Regions from separate parts of the Ureibacillus sp. FSL K6-0165 genome, predicted to be linked through region 2. Evidence: riboswitches for the same ligand, from Rfam matches in the RefSeq annotation. Region 2 holds a riboswitch; the other holds the start of a gene.
The links. A riboswitch is a leader RNA that binds a small molecule or an ion and turns the genes downstream of it on or off. The one in region 2 is predicted to bind lysine.
Positions count from the first base shown of each region.

Region 1: another riboswitch for lysine. It lies ahead of dapA (4-hydroxy-tetrahydrodipicolinate synthase); the one in region 2 lies ahead of NST00_RS11315 (transporter substrate-binding domain-containing protein).

Region 1 covers NZ_JBBOQS010000001.1:1,167,876-1,173,817, forward strand. The annotation lists gene NST00_RS05755 (arsenic transporter) at 1-1,119, opposite strand, end outside; gene dapA (4-hydroxy-tetrahydrodipicolinate synthase) at 1,316-2,203, opposite strand; lysine riboswitch at 2,311-2,489, opposite strand; gene NST00_RS05765 (DHH family phosphoesterase) at 2,741-3,919, shown strand; gene NST00_RS05770 (restriction endonuclease) at 3,996-4,661, opposite strand; gene NST00_RS05775 (LLM class flavin-dependent oxidoreductase) at 4,837-5,901, shown strand.
Region 2 covers NZ_JBBOQS010000001.1:2,264,564-2,270,505, reverse strand. The annotation lists gene NST00_RS11325 (2-oxoglutarate dehydrogenase E1 component) at 1-1,010, shown strand, start outside; gene odhB (2-oxoglutarate dehydrogenase complex dihydrolipoyllysine-residue succinyltransferase) at 1,069-2,316, shown strand; lysine riboswitch at 2,451-2,628, shown strand; gene NST00_RS11315 (transporter substrate-binding domain-containing protein) at 2,732-3,595, shown strand; gene NST00_RS11310 (amino acid ABC transporter permease) at 3,727-4,473, shown strand; gene NST00_RS11305 (amino acid ABC transporter ATP-binding protein) at 4,478-5,215, shown strand; gene NST00_RS11300 (alpha/beta fold hydrolase) at 5,375-5,942, opposite strand, start outside.

The sequences.
Region 1 (5,942 bases), 1.1 Mb from region 2:
ATCTGAGCCGATTACATTGGCATAAATTAAAGAATCGCGAATTACACCTGACGTGGAAGTTTCCGCTATTGCTAATGAGTCAATCATAATTGTAGGTAAATTATTCATAACTGAAGATAAGAAGGCTGCAATATACCCCATTCCAATCGTAGTAGTGAATAATCCTCCTTGCACTGTCCATTCAATAACATAGGCTAGTCCTTTCGTGAAACCTGCATTTCCTAATCCATAAACGACTAAATACATACCGATGGAGAAAAATACAATATTCCATGGCGCTCCTTTTATTACGGCTTTTGTATTGACTGCTGAACTTTTTCGAGCCATCGCCAATAAGAATATCGCCATAATCCAACCAATAATACTAACGGGTACATGAATCCATTCAGCTGAAAAATAACCGGTTAATAAAATTGCCATTACCGGCCACGCTAATTTAAACATCTTTTCATCCCGTATGACTTCCTGTGGGTTTTTTAGCATCATTACATCATACTTTGATGGAATAGATTTCTGGAAGTATAAAAATAGAACGATAATGGTTGCTATTAATGAAAAGAAATTAGGAATAATCATTCGTAAAGAGTATTCCATAAAGCTGATTCCAAAAAAATCTGCTGCGATTACGTTTACTAAGTTACTTATTAAAAAAGGGAGGGAAGTAGTGTCAGCTATAAAACCACTAGCCATAATAAAAGGGAAAATCATTTTCTCATTAAAATTTAAATTTCGAACCATTGCAAGAACAATAGGGGTCAAAATTAATGCTGCACCATCATTTGAAAAGAAGGCTGAAACAAAAGCTCCAAGAACTGTAACGTAAATGAACATTCTAATACCGTTCCCTTTTGCTATGCGAGCCATGTGCAGTGCAGACCATTCAAATAAACCAATTTGATCCAATATTAAGGAAATGATTATAATCGCAATAAATAATAATGTCGCATTCCAAGTAATGTTTACAACTTCAAAGACGTCATTAATATCCACTACTCCAACAATCAATGCAACTATTGCGCCACAGCAGGCTGACCAACCGATATTGATATTTTTTGGTTGGCGAATTACGAGTATGAGCGTGATGATAAATATTAAAATGGCTAATAGTAAATTGAGCAAAATCATATCCTCCAACAAAGTTGAATTGTGACATATTGAAGATAAAAAAATAAGCACTTATGAATTTAGTTAAATGCCTAAAATTCACAAATGCTATTATATCACTATTCATTTTCCTATCGAATATTTTATTTACTTTTCCACCAAGTATTATTTATCAAAATAAAAACCTGCCATTTTCATGGCAGGAGAATATTTATGAAATCAATTGTAATTGTGTATTTCTTAATAAATAATCTAGCATTTTTTGTTGCTCTTCGTTTAATGGCACTAGTGGAAGACGAACACCACCAACTGTTATGCCTTTCATATTTAATGCTGCCTTAACAGGAGCAGGATTTGGTGCAATGAACATCGCTTTCATAATTGGTAACAGGTTTCGATGTTCTTTTGCAGCTTCTTGAATATTTCCAATGAAGAAATTTTTAATCATAGATTGCATTTCATTGCCGATAATATGAGAAGCAACGGAAATTACTCCTGTACCACCAATTGCTAATGTTGGTAATGTTAAGCTATCATCCCCGCTATATAGTGAGAAATGATTTGGCGTGTTTTCGATAATTTGTGCCATTGCATCTAAATTTCCACTTGCCTCTTTAATTGCAACAATATTCGGTATTTTCGCAAGACGAACTACCGTATCAACGGATAAATTGACGACACTACGGCCAGGAATGTTATAGAGTATAATTGGCAGTTTTGTATTTTGTGCAATTGCTTTAAAGTGTTCATACATTCCTTCTTGGTTTGGCTTATTGTAGTATGGAGTTACAAGCATGATGCCATCCACCTCGGCATCTTCTGCTTTTTTAGTAAGCTCAATGGAAGCTCTCGTATTATAAGAGCCCGTACCTGCAATTACAGGAACTCTACCATTTACAGTCTTCACAGTAAATTTAAACAGTTCTACTTTTTCTTCATCTGTTAAAGTAGGAGATTCTCCAGTTGTACCACATACCACTAATCCGTCTGTACCGTTTGCAATTAAATGTTGAATTAGAATTTCCGTAGCCTCAAAATCTACGTCACCATTTTTGTCAAATGGCGTTACCATTGCTGTTAATACTCTTCCGAAATTCATTCTTCTCCACATCCTTTTCAATGTTTTTTAATGGAGAAGGGCAATTTCTTTATAAACGCAAAAAGCAACAACGAAGAGCCTCGTTGTTGCAAAAAGGAAGATTTTTTGCGTAAGATAGCCCTCCATATAGTTTCCTATATGACAGTCCTACACTTATTCAATGCAGAACCAGCCCCTAGAAAAATGAGTTTCTAGAGACTTCGGCAAATCCCCCTTTCCACAATTATCATTGGACCTCATTATCCTCAAACTGTGTACTCTTGGTTTTTGCGCCTCTATCCTTACTTCAAAGCAATATTGAAATAAGTCGATGGATAATTGTATATAATTGTAGCTCCTTTTATTTGGAAAAGCAATAACAATTAAGTATTTAAATATCATTTATGATTGAATTTTATACAATATGCAGAAAAATTTTGAATTTTCAATCGAAAATTTTGTTAAATTGAAAATTTAAAAGGAATTCTAACTTCTTTGCAATAATAATGCTGTTATTTTTATAAAAAGCATCCATACTACTTTCTGAGGTGAAATAGAATGTATAAATTGCTGTCCCACAATGATTTAGATGGAGTTGGATGTGGCATTTTAGCGAAACTTGCCTTTGGACAAGATGTAAAAGTCCGATATAATTCAATTGCTTCACTTGAACGGGAAATTGAATACTTTTTAGAAAATGATTTGCCTGATACTTTTTTATTTATTACAGATTTATCACCTAGTGAAGAAAATGAAAAAAGATTAAATGCACATTTTAAACAATATAAAAATATTCAACTTATTGATCATCATAAAACAGCGTTGCATTTTAATGAATATGATTGGGGAACGGTATTAGTCGAAAATGAGGAAGGGAAGCTAGAAAGTGCAACTTCATTATTTTATCAGTTTTTAGTTGCAAACGAGTTATTAAAGCCAACAGAGGCAATTGATGAATTTGTGAAGCTCGTAAGACAATATGATACTTGGGAGTGGGAAAAAAACGATAATCATAAAGCCCATTTCTTAAATTCATTGTTTTTCTTAGTGTCCATCGATGAATTTGAAGAAACGATGATTGACAGACTAACTTCTTCTGAACACTTCGATTTTGATGAATTTGAAAAAAAGCTGTTGAATATGGAAGAAGATCGGATAGAACGATATATTCGTCGCAAAAAAAGAGAGGTAGTGCAAATAAAAAATGATGAGTATTTTGCTGGAGTTGTGTATGCGGAATCTTATCATTCAGAATTAGGAAACGAATTAAGTAAAGAACATCCTCATCTTGACTATATCGCTATATTGAATATGGGAAGTAAAAAAATTTCTTTCCGCACTATTCATGACCATGTGGATGTTTCGGAAATCGCAGCAGTGTATGGCGGAGGAGGACATCAAAAGGCAGCGGGTTGTAACTTAACAGAGGAAACATATCAAATATTTGTACAAAATACTTTTCAGCTTGATCCAATGCCTCAAGATGCGAAATATAATCGGTATAATGTAAAGGAATCTTCTTTTGGTACGATGTATGCTGATGCCGATGATAACAATTATTTTATATTACAAAAAGATGGCGTTTGGATGATTGAAAAATCAGAACAATTAATAGAAACAACTTTTGCAAGTTTTGAAGAAGCAGAAAAATATTTAAAAAGGATGTATGAAGCCTATCTAGTACGTGATGAAGTGTTTGTTGAGTATTTAATGAATCGAGTAAAAAAAGAACATTAGAAGTAGATGATTGAAATATTTTTTATGAATGCAAAATTCGCTAGCTCCTTTCAATTTAGCTAGCGAATTCTTATTATTATTTATGTTGTGATAAATATAATGCGGTTTGGAAAACGAACTTTTTATTTTCATCCTGCATCATATTTATTAATTCATCGTGATCAATTAAAAGTATATGGTTTAAGGAAGAAAACTTTTTGGCAGATGGTGTAAAAGATTGATTTGTAATAATCATTGCGCCATCTGCACTGTATGTTTTTATATTGACAGCAACTTGTTGAACCTTTCGGATGTCAACTGCATTTGCCCCTTTTATAATCTGTACTATATATTTTCTCGTACCTTTCCATAAAATAAGATCCACATTGAAAGTTTCAATGTCCTTTGTAATAAGTGCTACGTAACGATGTTTTTCAAAAAGTTTTTTTAATAGATGGATGTACTCCGTTTCTGGCAAATTATTCAATTGTATAAGTTCTTTCTGTAAAAGATCGTTGTCAGTGTGAACGGTTTTTATTAAATGCAATGTACGATTAATTAAATAAAAAATAAAACGAAAACTTGAAGTTCTAAAAGGCTTGTAGAATATCACCAAAGTAATGAAAATCATGAAATACAATTTAATATCATATACATTTAGTTCAATAGAAATCAAACTGAATAATGTGATAACAATACCAAAACTGAACATCAAAATCATTAAAAATTCAATTACTTTGCTTTCAAATTTTCTTTCTTTCATCTACATTCATTCCTTGTTTTTTATATTATTTTTAACTTTTGGAGCTGAATATATTCTAAAAAAGGATGAGAATTAAAAACAGAATATTTGATAATCATCCTAATATTTGTGTATGATTACAAAGAAAAATATTTCAATTTCGAGATAATATGTTTTGTATGTGGAGGGAATGAGGATGGAAATAGGGTTAACGACATTTGTAGAAACGACGCCAGATGTAAGAACGGGAAAAGTGATAAGTCATGCGGAGCGACTTCGAGAAGTTGTAGAAGAAATTCAACTAGCTGATGAAGTGGGATTAGATGTTTATGGAGTAGGTGAGCATCATCGAAAAGATTATGCTTGTTCATCACCTGCTGTATTGCTTGCTGCGGCCGCAACGAAAACAAAAAATATTAAATTAACGAGCGCAGTAACTGTATTATCTTCAGATGATCCAGTGAGAGTGTATCAGCAATTTGCTACATTGGATGCAATTTCGAACGGGCGTGCAGAAATTATGGCAGGCCGGGGTTCTTTCATAGAATCTTTTCCGTTATTTGGTTATGACTTACAGGATTATGATGAATTATTCGAGGAAAAGTTAGATTTATTACTACAAATACAGAAACAAGAAATCATTCATTGGAACGGTAAACATCGTCCAAGTATTAATGGTCGAGGAGTATACCCAAGACCAGAAAATGAAGTTCCGATTTGGATTGCTAGTGGTGGAACGCCTCAATCGGTAGCTCGAGCAGGTGCGTTAGGCTTACCTTTATGTTTAGCGATTATCGGCGGCAGTCCATTACAATTTGCTCCTTTAGTGAAGTTATATTATCGTGCAGCAAAAGAAGCAGGACATGATATTTCCAAACTAAAAGTAGCATCTCACTCCCATGGATTTGTTGCGGAAACGACAGAAGAGGCGGTTGAAAAGTTCTTCCCTCCAACCCAATACGCAATGAATGTTTTAGGTAGAGAACGAGGATGGGGACCATATACGCAAGCGACATTTGATTATGCTAGAAGTTTAGAAGGAGCATTGTACTGTGGCGATGTAAAAACGGTAGCAGATAAAATTATTTTCTTGCGTAAAAATGTTGGAGTTACTCGCTTTATGCTCCACTGCCCAGTTGGTTCAATGGCTCATGAAGATGTGATGAGATGCATCGAATTGTTAGGGAAAGAAGTTGCACCAATTGTACGTGAAGAAGTAGCGAAATGGGAAGCGGAAGGTAATGGGCAAATCATAGTCTAATAATAACTATCCATATTGGCTATTATTTTGCAAACTTTTAC
Region 2 (5,942 bases):
CATCAATTTTACGTGAAGGAAACCCAATTCGTCTGACTGGGCAAGATGCTCAACGTGGTACTTTCTCGCAACGTCATTTAGTACTACATGATAAAAATAACGGTTCTGAATGGACGCCATTACACAATATTTCAGGAGCTAAAGCTTCCTTTAGTGTATTCAATTCTCCATTAACAGAAGCGGCAATCGTAGGTTATGAATATGGTTATAACCTGGAAAATGAGAAAGCATTAACAATTTGGGAAGCACAATTCGGGGACTTCGCAAATATGGCTCAAGTAATGTTTGATAACTTCATTACAGCTGCTCGTTCTAAATGGGGTCTTAAATCTGGATTAGTTCTTTTATTACCAAATGGTATGGAAGGACAGGGTCCAGAACACTCTGCAGCACGCATTGAACGTTACTTGCAATTATGTGCTGAAAATAACTGGATTGTTGCAAACTGTTCAAATGCCGGAAACTACTTCCACTTATTACGTCGACAAGCGAAAATGCTTGGAACTGAAGGAGTGCGTCCATTAGTAGTTGCAACACCAAAATCATTATTGCGTCATCCATTAGCTGCAGCTACATTAGAGCAATTATCTGAAGGAAAATTCGAGGAAGTCATTGAACAACCAGGACTCGGACAAAATCCTAAAAAAGTGGAACGCATTATTTTAGCTTCTGGTAAAGTGACAATTGACTTAGCAGAAGCAATTAAAGACGGTGAAGGATTCGAAAAACTTCACATCCTTCGCATTGAACAATTATATCCATTCCCGATGGAAAAACTTTCTGAAATCATTGCGAGATACCCTAACGCGAAAGAAATTGTTTGGGTACAAGAGGAACCTAGAAACCAAGGTCCTTGGAAATTTGCCTTAGAATACTTATTTGAATTAGCTGAAGGCAAAAAAGTACGTTATGTTGGACGTCCAGAAATGTCTTCTACTTCAGAAGGTGACATGGACTCACATAAAGTTGCTCAAGCTAAAGTAATTAACGACGCTTTAGCAGATTTGTAATCTTGCATAATTTACGTTAAGATTTAACAGTGTTGAGAATTAAAGGAGGATATAAAAAGTGGCTGAAATTAAAGTCCCTGAATTAGCAGAATCGATTACGGAAGGTACAATTGCACAATGGGTGAAAAAAGTTGGAGATCGCGTTGAGAAAGGCGAATTCATTGTTGAATTAGAAACAGATAAAGTAAATGCAGAAATTATTTCTGAAGAAGCAGGAGTATTAACTCAAATTTTAGCTGAAGAAGGCGATACAGTATTAGTTGGCCAAACAATTGCGATCGTTGAGCCTGTTGAAGGTGGAGCTGAACCTACTCCAGCACCTCAAGCAGAACCTGCAAAAGAAGCGGTTAAAGAGGAACAACCACAAGCTCCTCAAGCACAACCAGCACAAGCTGCACCGGTTGTTGAGGAAACATCTAATGAGCGCGTAGTAGCTTCACCAGCTGCACGTAAACTTGCTCGTGAAAAAGGCATTGATTTAGCAGCAATTTCACCAGTAGACCCACAAGGCCGAGTTCGTGTACAAGATGTTGCTGCTCATGCTGCTAAACCAGCACAACCAGTGCAAGCAGCACAACCTGTAGCACCTGCTGTAACTGTAGATGAATCTCGCGTTACAGTTGAAAGAATGAGCCGTCGACGTCAAACAATTGCAAAACGTCTTCTTGAAGTTAAACAAAATACGGCAATGTTAACAACATTCAACGAAATTGACATGACAAATGTAATGGAATTACGTAAACGTAAGCAAGAGCAATTTGTGAATGAGAATGGTATTAAACTTGGATTCATGTCATTCTTCACAAAAGCAGTAGTTGCTGCATTGAAAAAATACCCTTATGTAAATGCACAAATTGTTGGCGATGAAATTCATAAATTTAACATTTATGATATCGGTATTGCGGTATCTACAGAAGAAGGTTTAGTAGTTCCAGTTGTACGTGATGCAGATCGCAAAAACTTCGCTGAAATTGAAAGAGAAATTGCAGAACTTGCTCAAAAAGCACGTGAAAAGAAATTAGCAATTTCTGATTTACAAGGCGGAACATTTACAATTACAAATGGCGGTATCTTTGGTTCATTAGCTTCAACACCGATTATCAATGGTACGCAAGCAGGTATCCTTGGTATGCACTCAATTGTAAACCGTCCAGTAGCTGTAAACGGCCAAGTTGAAATTCGTCCAATGATGTATGTGGCACTTTCATACGATCATCGAATCATTGATGGTAAAGATTCAGTTGGATTCTTAAAAACAGTTAAAGAATTAATCGAAAATCCTGAAGATTTACTTCTAAATTCATAAGAAAATGTATAATATACTCCCCAACTATTTTTGGGGAGTATATTTGGTACTATTAAACTTTTCCTATTTGTTATTGACAAGTAAACACCATTTAGGTTATGCTTCTCTTAACAATTGAATATTCTAGCCTCACTTGGTAGGGTAGAGGCGCGGTATTTATTAGTTTCTCATGGAGCTTGAGCGAGTGAAGAAGTGGGAAAGAAGGAAATATCGCCGAAGTGTAGTTATTTGCTCAGATAACTATGCTGGGGTTACAGTGAATAACTGTAACACTGTCTTACATGTTTATATGTAAGGTGTGCTATTCCAAAGTGGAACTAGAGGTATTAGTCTAACAAATTGATGCGACCTTAAGTTCTTCTTAGGTCGCTTTTTATTTGTGAAGCTAAGCTAAACAGAGACAGGGGGAATTAAGATGAAAAAGAAATTATTGCTACTTTTCATAACCATGATGACGGTTCTCGTTCTTGCAGCATGTGGTTCAGGAAACAAAGAATCAACAGGTGGAGAATCACAAAAAGATTCAGAATCTTCATCCGAGTCAAAAAGTGTATTAAGAGTAGGTATGGAAGCTGCTTATGCACCATTTAACTGGTCTCAAAAAGATGACTCAAATGGAGCAGTTCCTATTGCAGATTCTAAAGAGTTTGCAAACGGTTACGATGTTCAAATCGCAAAACGTATTGCTGAAGGATTAGGGATGGAGCTTCAAATTGTAAAAACTGACTGGGATGGTTTAATTCCATCATTACAATCTGGTGCAATTGATGCAGTTATTGCGGGTATGTCACCTACTCCTGAACGCATGGAAGTAATCGATTTTACAGACAACTATTATACGAGTGATTTCGTAATTGTTGTGAAAAAAGATGGTCCATATGCAAATGCAAAATCGATTCATGATTTTGAAGGGGCTAAAGTAACAGCACAACAAGGTACTACTCACTACAAAGTAATCGATCAAATGACTGGCGTTAATAAACAAGTACCAGCTACAGATTTTGGCCAAATGCGAATCCAATTATCTTCTGGTGCAATTGATGCTTATATTTCAGAACGTCCAGAAGGGATGTCTGCTGAGGCAGCAATTGAAGGATTTACTTACATTGTTCCAGAAGACGGATTTGAGGCTGATGAATCTGATACAGCAATCGCTGTTGGCTTGAAAAAAGGTTCGGACTTAAAAGATAAAATTAACGAAATTTTAGCTGGTATTACGGAAGATGAACGTCATCAAATCATGGAAGAAGCTATTAAAAATCAACCATCACAACAATAGTGTGGTGAAAGGTTGTCTTGAGATTCTCTATAAGACAACCTTTTTCCATTTTCCTTCCCTGTAAAGTTATTTACTGTGCTTAACTTTAATTCTTCTAAGTGCGAACAAAAAAACAATAAGGGGATTTCTTTATGTCTTTCTTAGAAACAGTTTGGAATATTTTTCAGAATAACTGGGATTTGTTTTTGCGAGGAGCATGGATTGCATTAATTCTTGCGATATTAGGTACGATTTTTGGTGCGATTATCGGATTTTTCATCGGGGTTATGCACACGATTCCATTGCAAAAAAAATCCTTTAAAACATATGCATTAAAAACTATTAATTTTATACTAACTTGCTATGTTGAACTATTCCGTGGCACTCCAATGATGGTACAAGCGATGGTTGTGTTCTACGGACTCTATGCCATTGATATTCAATTAAATCGCTTTGTTGCTGGTTTAATTGTTATCAGCTTAAATACAGGTGCTTATATGGCAGAGTATGTGCGAGGTGGAATTGTTTCAATCGATAAAGGACAATACGAGGCCAGTGAAGCGATTGGTATGAATCATTTTCAAACAATGTTCTATATTATCCTTCCTCAAGTAGCTCGAAATATTTTACCAGCGACTGGTAACCAGCTCGTTATGAATATAAAGGACTCTTCTGTACTAAGTGTCATTAGTGTAGTTGAATTATTCTTTACAACGAACTCTGTTGCGGGTAGTACATATCGTTATGCAGAAGCATTCTTAATTGCCTGCGTATTGTACTTCATTATGACATTCACTGTAACTCGTATTCTTCTTTGGTTTGAGAAGAAAATGGATGGACCTGATTCGTACCGAGTGGAGCTTGTGACAGGAAACAAGCCGATAAAGGATGGTGAGTAATGCTATGACAGTGGTCATTGATATCAAACATTTAAATAAAACATTCGGCAATCATGAAGTATTGAAAGATGTCAATTTCCAAGTAAGAAAAGGGGAAGTTGTAACGTTAATTGGAGCTTCAGGATCAGGAAAATCCACATTATTGCGTTGCATTAACTTGCTGGAAACTCCTACAGGCGGTGAGATTATTTTTAATGGAGAAAATATTTTAACGGAAGGTTACAATAAAGAAAAATATCGTACGCACTTAGGTATGGTATTCCAGCAGTTTAACTTATTTAATAACTTGGATGTATTAGGGAATTGTATAGTCGGACAAGTAAAAGTATTGAAACGTTCAAAAGAGGAAGCCATAAACAATGCGATGAAATATTTAACGATTGTTGGAATGGATCGCTATAAGAATGCGCGACCTCGACAACTTTCAGGTGGACAAAAACAGAGGGTTGCAATTGCAAGAGCTTTAGCAATGGATCCAGACGTGATGCTATTTGATGAACCGACTTCTGCCCTTGACCCAGAAATGGTAGGGGAAGTACTAAAGGTTATGCGAGACCTTGCGAAGGCCGGAAATACGATGTTAATTGTTACCCATGAAATGGAATTTGCAAAAGAAGTTTCAGATCGAGTCGTATTTATGGATAAAGGGGTCATTGTTGAAGAAGGGCCTCCTGAACAAGTACTAGTCAACCCAATACACGAAAGAACAAAAGAGTTCTTAAGACGAACATTAAATAAATAAGATGGAACGGGGCTGTCCAGAAAGTCAATCACTTTCTGAACAGCCTTATTTCTTAATAGTTATATTCTCTTGAAAACTTTTCTCCTGCGGTGGTCACATCAAACGCGCCTCCTCGTCGCAAAGGGGGTGTCTCAAAATGACTTGTTAGACGCCCCCTTTTTAACTTACTTTATTTTGAAATTGTTTGATATGTTGAGCAATGGCTAAATTGAATAGTTCTGGTCGCTCGATATTCGACAAATGTCCTGTATTTTCAAAAATAATTAAATTGGAAGACTTAATCATGTAATGCATCAGATAGGCATTTTGAATAGGTACAACTTTATCTTCTAGTGAACCAATAATCAGTGTTGGCACATTAATGGTCAACAAATCATAAAAATAGTTTCTTCCAAAAGCTGATTGAACTGATTTTAAATACGTATCTTCTCGAATGTGAAAAGCATTCTTTGCTAATTCATAAACCTTTTGTTCTTCAGGATTGTATAAACATTTTTTGATGAGCCGTTCATTCAGTTGTTCGAGTGACGATTTTTTTAAAAATCGTTTTGTTTTTTCAAGAGTAATATTCCCAAGCAAAGTAGGAATATAGTAAGTTGTATTACATAAAATGAGTGATTTTACACGCTTTTTAAAACGCTTACATATTTCTAGTGCAACGATTCCACCGAGTGATAAACCAACAAAATGTGCTTTTTCGATATTTAAATAATCTAATACTTCAATT